One region of the Pantoea sp. S18 genome, then DNA from elsewhere that is predicted to be linked to it. Evidence: predicted binding sites of a transcription regulator. Region 1 holds the regulator's gene; the other holds the start of a gene.
The links. Region 1 encodes CRP, which controls carbon source genes, mostly activating them, when cyclic AMP is high. Its sites were predicted from a motif close to ATGTGANNNNNNTCACAT; they were not measured.
Positions count from the first base shown of each region.

Region 2: the regulator CRP is predicted to act here: its motif matches at 1,771-1,788, upstream of VIJ98_RS09110 (6-phosphofructokinase).

Region 1 covers NZ_CP142688.1:3,927,096-3,930,737, forward strand. Annotated here, with positions in the region: gene VIJ98_RS18315 (phosphoribulokinase) at 1-534, shown strand, start outside; gene VIJ98_RS18320 (OsmC family protein) at 586-990, opposite strand; gene crp (cAMP-activated global transcriptional regulator CRP) at 1,295-1,927, shown strand; gene VIJ98_RS18330 (YccS/YhfK family putative transporter) at 1,986-3,642, shown strand, end outside.
Region 2 covers NZ_CP142688.1:1,962,393-1,966,034, forward strand. Annotated here, with positions in the region: gene dld (D-lactate dehydrogenase) at 1-1,487, opposite strand, end outside; gene VIJ98_RS09110 (6-phosphofructokinase) at 1,923-2,903, shown strand; gene VIJ98_RS09115 (PTS sugar transporter subunit IIB) at 2,914-3,228, shown strand; gene VIJ98_RS09120 (PTS sugar transporter subunit IIC) at 3,221-3,642, shown strand, end outside.

The DNA of each region.
Region 1 (3,642 bases):
ACTTTCACGCCGTGGCAGCCGCTGCCGGAAAACACCGATGTGCTGTTTTATGAAGGCTTGCACGGCGGCGTGGTCACGCAGCAGCAAAATGTGGCGGAGCATGTCGATCTGCTGGTTGGTGTGGTGCCGATTGTTAACCTTGAGTGGATTCAGAAGCTGGTGCGTGACACCGGCGAGCGCGGACATTCACGCGAAGCAGTAATGGATTCGGTGGTACGTTCGATGGAGGATTACATTAACTTCATCACGCCGCAGTTCTCGCGCACCCACATTAACTTCCAGCGCGTGCCGACCGTTGATACCTCAAATCCGTTTGCCGCCCGCGAAATTCCCTCGCTCGACGAAAGCTTCGTGGTGATTCATTTTCGCGGTCTGGAAGGCATCGCGTTCCCCTATCTGCTGGCGATGATTCAGGGATCGTTTATTTCCCACATCAATACGCTGGTGGTGCCGGGCGGCAAAATGGGATTGGCGATGGAGCTGATTATGCTGCCGCTGGTTCAGCGACTGATTGAAGGGAAACGGATTGAGTAGGTTTGGTGCGGGCTGTGAAAAGGGAGGCATGAATGCCTCCCCTACGACCGATTACAACTCGACAACCTCATAGCTGTGGGTAATTTCCACGCCTTTACCAAGCATGATCGCCACCGAGCAATATTTTTCTGCCGACAGGTCAACCGCGCGCGCAACCGCTTTATCGCTCAACGCTTTGCCGCTGACAATAAAATGCAGGTTGATGGTGGTAAAAATGCGTGGCGCCTCTTCACGGCGTTCTGAGGTGAGTTTCACTTCGCAATCGGCCACATCGCTGCGCCCTTTTTGCAGGATCGACACCACATCAATGGCGCTACAGCCGCCTGCGGCCATCAGCACCATCTCCATTGGACTTGGCGCTTTATCACCGGAATTACCGTCCATTAATACCTGATGGCCAGATGAGGATTCTCCGAGAAAGGTAAGACCTTCCACCCATTTCACTCGTGCCTGCATTATTCTCTCTCCTGAAGCGGCGGTTTTGCCGCCAGAGTACGCTTTCACCTGACAAACAGCAATCCAGAGTAATCCCCCTTTTGCTGAAGCGAGACAACACAAGACAGCTCGCAAAAGCTGTGCTACAAACAGTGCTGAAAATATTTTCGTCATCACAGACGAAGGCCGGAAGAATCAAAAGCGTAGCTTAAGAGTCCACCCGGAATAATTTTTCCATTACTGGAAACGCTCGACGATTAAACCGCCTGACAGGGAAAAATGCCCCCTGTATTTTGGGCACGATTACAACAGAGGATAATAGCGAATGGTTCTCGGCAAACCGCAAACAGACCCTACACTCGAATGGTTCCTGTCCCATTGCCATATTCACAAATATCCATCCAAAAGCACGCTCATCCATCAGGGTGAGAAAGCGGAAACGCTGTACTACATCGTAAAAGGTTCCGTAGCGGTACTGATTAAAGATGAAGAAGGCAAAGAGATGATTCTCTCCTACCTCAATCAGGGAGATTTCATCGGCGAACTCGGTCTTTTCGAAGAAGGCCAGGAACGTAGTGCCTGGGTACGTGCGAAGTCTGCCTGCGAAGTGGCTGAAATTTCATACAAAAAATTCCGTCAGCTGATTCAGGTAAACCCGGATATTTTAATGCGACTTTCGTCGCAAATGGCGCGTCGTCTGCAAGTCACATCTGAGAAAGTGGGCAACCTTGCCTTCCTCGATGTAACCGGACGTATCGCGCAAACGCTGCTAAATCTGGCCAAACAGCCAGATGCGATGACTCACCCAGACGGGATGCAAATCAAAATTACCCGTCAGGAGATTGGTCAGATCGTGGGCTGCTCACGCGAAACCGTGGGCCGTATCCTGAAAATGCTGGAAGATCAGAACCTGATCTCCGCACACGGTAAAACCATCGTCGTTTACGGCACCCGCTAATTTCTTCTCACCCACGGCGTGATGGCAACATCGCGCCGTTTCTATTTGCGATGAGCTGATGTGGCGCCGAATCATCTATCATCCCGAAGTTAACTATGCGCTGCGGCAAACGCTGGTGCTGTGCCTGCCTGTGGCTCTCGGCTGGCTGTTTGGCGATCTGCAAAAAGGTCTGCTGTTCTCGTTAGTGCCTGCCTGCTGCAACATGGCGGGGCTGGATACGCCGCACAAACGCTTCTTCAAACGCCTGATTGTGGGTGGTTCGCTGTTTGCCACCGGCAGTTTCCTGATGCAAATCCTTACTGCTTACCAGATTCCGTTGCCGCTGATTTTGCTGGCGCTGCCGCTGCTGATTGGCGTGACCGGCGAAATCGGTCCGCTGCATGCGCGCTTACTGCCCGCAACGCTCATCGCCGCCATCTTTACGCTCAGCTTAGTGGGACGCATGCCGATGTGGGTGCCGCCGCTGCTCTACATCGGCGGCACGCTGTGGTACGGCTTATTCAACTGGTTCTGGTTCTGGCTGTGGAAAGAGCAGCCGATGCGCGAATCGCTCAGCCTGCTGTTCCGCGAGCTGGCCGATTATTGCGATGCCAAATATACCTTACTGACGCAGCTGACCGATCCAGAAAAAGCGCTGCCACCGCTGCTGGCGCGTCAGCAAAAGGCGGTCGATCTCATCACCACCTGCTACCAGCAAATGCATATGCTGTCGGCCAGCCGCGATAACAGCCACAAACGCCTGACGCGCGCTTTCCAGGTGGCGCTGGATTTACAGGAACACATCTCGGTGAGTTTGCATCAGCCTGAAGAGGTGCAGAGGCTGGTTGAAGAGAGCCACGCCGAAGCGGTGATTCGCTGGAACGCCAAAATCATCTCGGCGCGACTGCGCGTGCTGGCGGATGCGATTCTCTACCATCAGCTGCCAGACCGTTTCCACATGGAGAAACAGCTCGGCGCGCTGGAGAAAATTGCGCGCCAGCATCCGGATAATCCGGTCGGTAACTTCTGCCTGTATCACTTCAGCCGCATCGCCCGCGTATTGCGTACGCAGAAGCCGCTCTACACGCGTGACCTGATGGCCGATCGCCAGCGCCGTTTGCCGCTGTTGCCGGCGCTGCGCAGTTATCTGTCATTCAAATCCACCGCGTTGCGCACGGCGGCACGCTTCGCCGTGATGCTGATGTTTGGCAGCTCGCTGGCGCTGTTCTTCAACATCCCCAAACCTTACTGGATTCTGATGACCATCATGTTCGTCAGCCAGAACGGTTACAGCGCGACGCGCGTGCGCATCCAGCACCGTGCACTGGGCACCTTTGCCGGTTTGCTGATCGCCGCCGCCTCGTTACGGCTGGCGGTGCCGGAATCAATCACGCTGCTGTTTATGCTGGGGATCACGCTGGCGAGTTATCTGATTACGCGTAAATATTACGGCTGGTCGATGATTGGCTTCACCGTCACGGCGGTGTATTCGCTGCAGCTGCTGTCGCTCAACGGCGCACAGTTTCTGCTGCCGCGCATGATGGATACCTTGATGGGCTGCTTGATTGCCTTCGCCGGGATGATTTGGCTGTGGCCGCAGTGGCAAAGCGGGCTGCTGCGCAAGAACGCGCACGATGCGCTGGAAGCCTATCAGGAAGCTCTGCGAATGTTGTTGGGACCGGAACAGTCGCCGGAGAAACTGGCATATCAGCGCATGAAGGTTAATCAGGCGCACA
Region 2 (3,642 bases), 2.0 Mb from region 1:
ACGTAATCCTGATGATTGACGAAGCAGAAGAAGTGCCCGCAGCAGGAATCAACCTGTACCTGGGCCGCCAGATGATCCGGCAGCGTCAAACGCCATGCGTCGTCATTGCGGCGCAGCGCCACGTCAAATGCCACCAGCCGTTCGTTAGGGTTGTAGCCCAGCGCATCGCAGTAGGAAATGGTGCAGCCGCCGACGCCGAAACGCACCAAAAACGCGTCCGCCGCTTCACGCGCATTGCAACGGAAAAAGCCGCCTGGCTGCTCAGCAAAGAACTGCTGTAACAAGCTCTGTAACTCATCGGTTTGTGGCGACTCGACTTTGATCATCAGATGATGTTGATACTCGCTGCGGTAATCCATGATGCGCGGCGCGATAAAGCTAGGCGTCAGCTGGTTAAAGAATTGCAGCACCCGATCAACAAAATTGCGCGGCAGGAACTTCAGGTGGCTGACGCGCACATCCCATTTGGCTTTGTTGGCCATCATCTGCGGAATGGCCTGCGGTCCCAGTTTGCGGATCGCCAGATACATATGCTTGGCGTAGCGCACGGTTAAATCGAAGGCGTTGCGATGGATATATTCCGCCTGCAGCGGCAGCTCGCTCATCCTGGTTAGCAGGAAACGGCGCAGTGCCACCAGCACGCTCTCATCATTAGTGCCGATGTAGAAGGTATCGCTGCCGGTGCTGGCTTCGAAGGTCGGCAAGCGCACGGCGAACACCACCACTTTACCGGCGCTGCCTGAGCTGTCGTGTAAGTAATGCAGATCGCCATTGAAACGCGCCGGGGAATCTGCGGCCACATCTCGCAGGCGGTAGGCATAATCATCCGCCCAGATTTTTCCCTGCCAGTCGGGCTGCTCACCGGTTTGATAGCGCTGCTGCGTCAGGTTTTCCAGCATCACTTCTGGCGTGTCGCCCAACTCGATGCCGAGATGGTTGACCATCTCTAAACGACCATCGTCATGAATGCGGGCGAACAAGGATTTTTCGGTGAAAGCGGGGCCGCGTCGAATCAGCGAGCCACCGGAATTATTACAAATCCCGCCGACCACCGACGCGCCGATGCAGGATGATCCAATCACCGAGTGTGGCTCACGACCGAGCGGCTGCAAGGTGTGCTCCAGTTCGGTCAAGGTGGTGCCGGGGAAAGCAATCACCTGACGCACCTGATCAATCACCTGCACGCCTTTGAGCTGGCGGGTGCTGATAATCACGATATCGCGGTCATAATCATTGCCGTCGGGCGTTGAGCCACCGGTGACGCCGGTATTCGAGGCCTGCATCAGCACAATGACATCGTGCGCCACGCAAACCTGCAGCGTTTGCCACAGCTGCAACAGTGTTTGCGGTAACGCCACCGCCAACGCTTCACCGCGTCCGACGCGGAATCCCTTTATGTACCAGGCTTTATCATCCGCATGGGTTAATACCTGTTTCTCGCCAACCACCTCTGCCAACTTACGCAACATATCCTTCTGCATGCTCATTTTTTCTCTTCTTTATTCTTTATCTGCCACGGTATTGGACAAGTGCATCGGCATTGAGTCAATCATTCACTGGCCCTGACGCATAAATAACGCACGTAATCATTATCCCTTTATCTGATACGGAATAAGCGTCAGGAACCGATAAAAATGCGCGGGAAATCACAAAATAGATCGAAAGAAAAACAGCGAGTAGGGTGTTTATTTAATCCGCCGGTTTTACTGCGAAAAATGAATATAACCATATGATTTTATTTGTTATTAATGATTTAAGGTGAAAAATGGCATGTGATTTATATCACAAAATTTTGCCTGTATTGGATGCTGTCAATGATCTCACTCGGGGAATTCATCGCAAAAGTGTGACATTCGTTGCAAATAACAATGTCGTTAATCGGAAGAATGAATTCCAGACGTACAGCATAAAGGATGATGACAATGAGAATTGGCATGGTGATCAGCGGTGGCGATGTTACCGGGATTAATAACTTTGTGTATCAAATATCGCGCTTAACTAAGGCGGAAATGGTGTTATTTAACGGTGGCATTCCGGGCCTGCTGGAAAATAATCACCAGGAAATATCCCAGCGCGATTTAGTGGATTACGCCATCGCTGCTATTCCGGTGATGCAATCGGGACGAACCAATAGAAAATTAATTCGTCCGGAATATGAAATCATCGCCAAACATCTTAAGTCGCTGCGCATCGATGTATTAATTATGGCGGGGGGCGATGGATCATTACAATTCCTGCATACGCTAAGCGAATTTGGCGTTAACTGTTTTGGCGTTGGCATGACCATCGATAACGATGTGTTTGGCAGTGATTACAGCATCGGTTTCTCCACCGCCTGCGAGCAGGTTTTAAAAGAGGTGGCGAAATTACGCAATACCGGCCGCGCCTTAACCGGTCGAGTGTTTATGGTGGAACTGCTGGGCGGTTATTGCGGTGAATTAACCTTGCAGTCGGCGATCAAATCCAATGCGGATTTCGCGCTGATTCCGGAATGCCAGATTGCACCACAAGAGCTGGCCGAGCGCATCACGCAGCGGCTGGCGGCGCAGAACAGCGTCATTATTTTATGTTCGGAAGGCTACACCCGTGAATATTCGCCGGGCTTTCAGGGCGCTATCGATACCTTAATTAAACAAATTGAACCGTTAATTGGTGTGCGTATTCGTAAAACAATTATCGGTTATGGCCTGCGTAATGGCGATCCTACCTGTGAAGAGATTTATCAGGGCACCATTATGGCCAGTGAAGTCGCGCGTTGTATTCAGTCGGGAATGCGCAACAAAGCGGTGATTATTAATGGCAATAATCGACCGATTCCGATTGATTTAATAAGCATGAAAAAACGCCTGGTCGATACGGAAGGGCATCATTATAAACTCGCTAAACAACTGCAAATTCTGTGAGGAAATAGCCATGCTGAAAATATTATGTGTCTGTGGATGTGGTTTGGGTTCAAGCTTTGCGATTGAGATGAGCGCCAAGTCGGTATTAAAAAAACTCGAAATTGATGCTGATATCGATCACACCACCATTTCTGAAGCCAACGCCTTTAAATCCGACATGATTTTAACCCAGAAAGCCTTTGCTGATGTGTTAAATGCCGATGCCAGCCCGGAACAGATCAAACGGGTGATTATTCTCAATAAGCTGACCGACAAAGCGGAAATTGAAGAGAAAATCGTGGCGTTTATGAAAGAACGTAACTTAAAGGTTGCTAATCATGAATAGTGTGATCGACTTCCTGGTAAAAGACTTATTGGGACAGGCATCAATTCTGATCGCCTTTATTGCCCTGATTGGTCTGCTACTGCAAAAAAAATCAGCGGGCAAGGTGGTGGAAGGCACCTTTAAAACCCTGCTTGGTTTCTTAATTATGATGGCCGGTATCAACATTATTGTCGGTACGCTGACCTTCCTGAACACCATTTTCACCCACGGTTTTGGCATGCAGGGTTATATCACTGACGTTGCCGCCATTGCCGGGTTAGCAAACCGCGAGCTGGGTTCAGAAGTGGCGCTGACGCTGTTGGTGATCTTTATCGTCAACATCATCATTGCGCGTCTGACACCGTTCAAATACATCTTCCTTACCGGTCAGGCGCTGCTGTGGATGGCGACCATCGGTGCGGTGATTGGCTATAA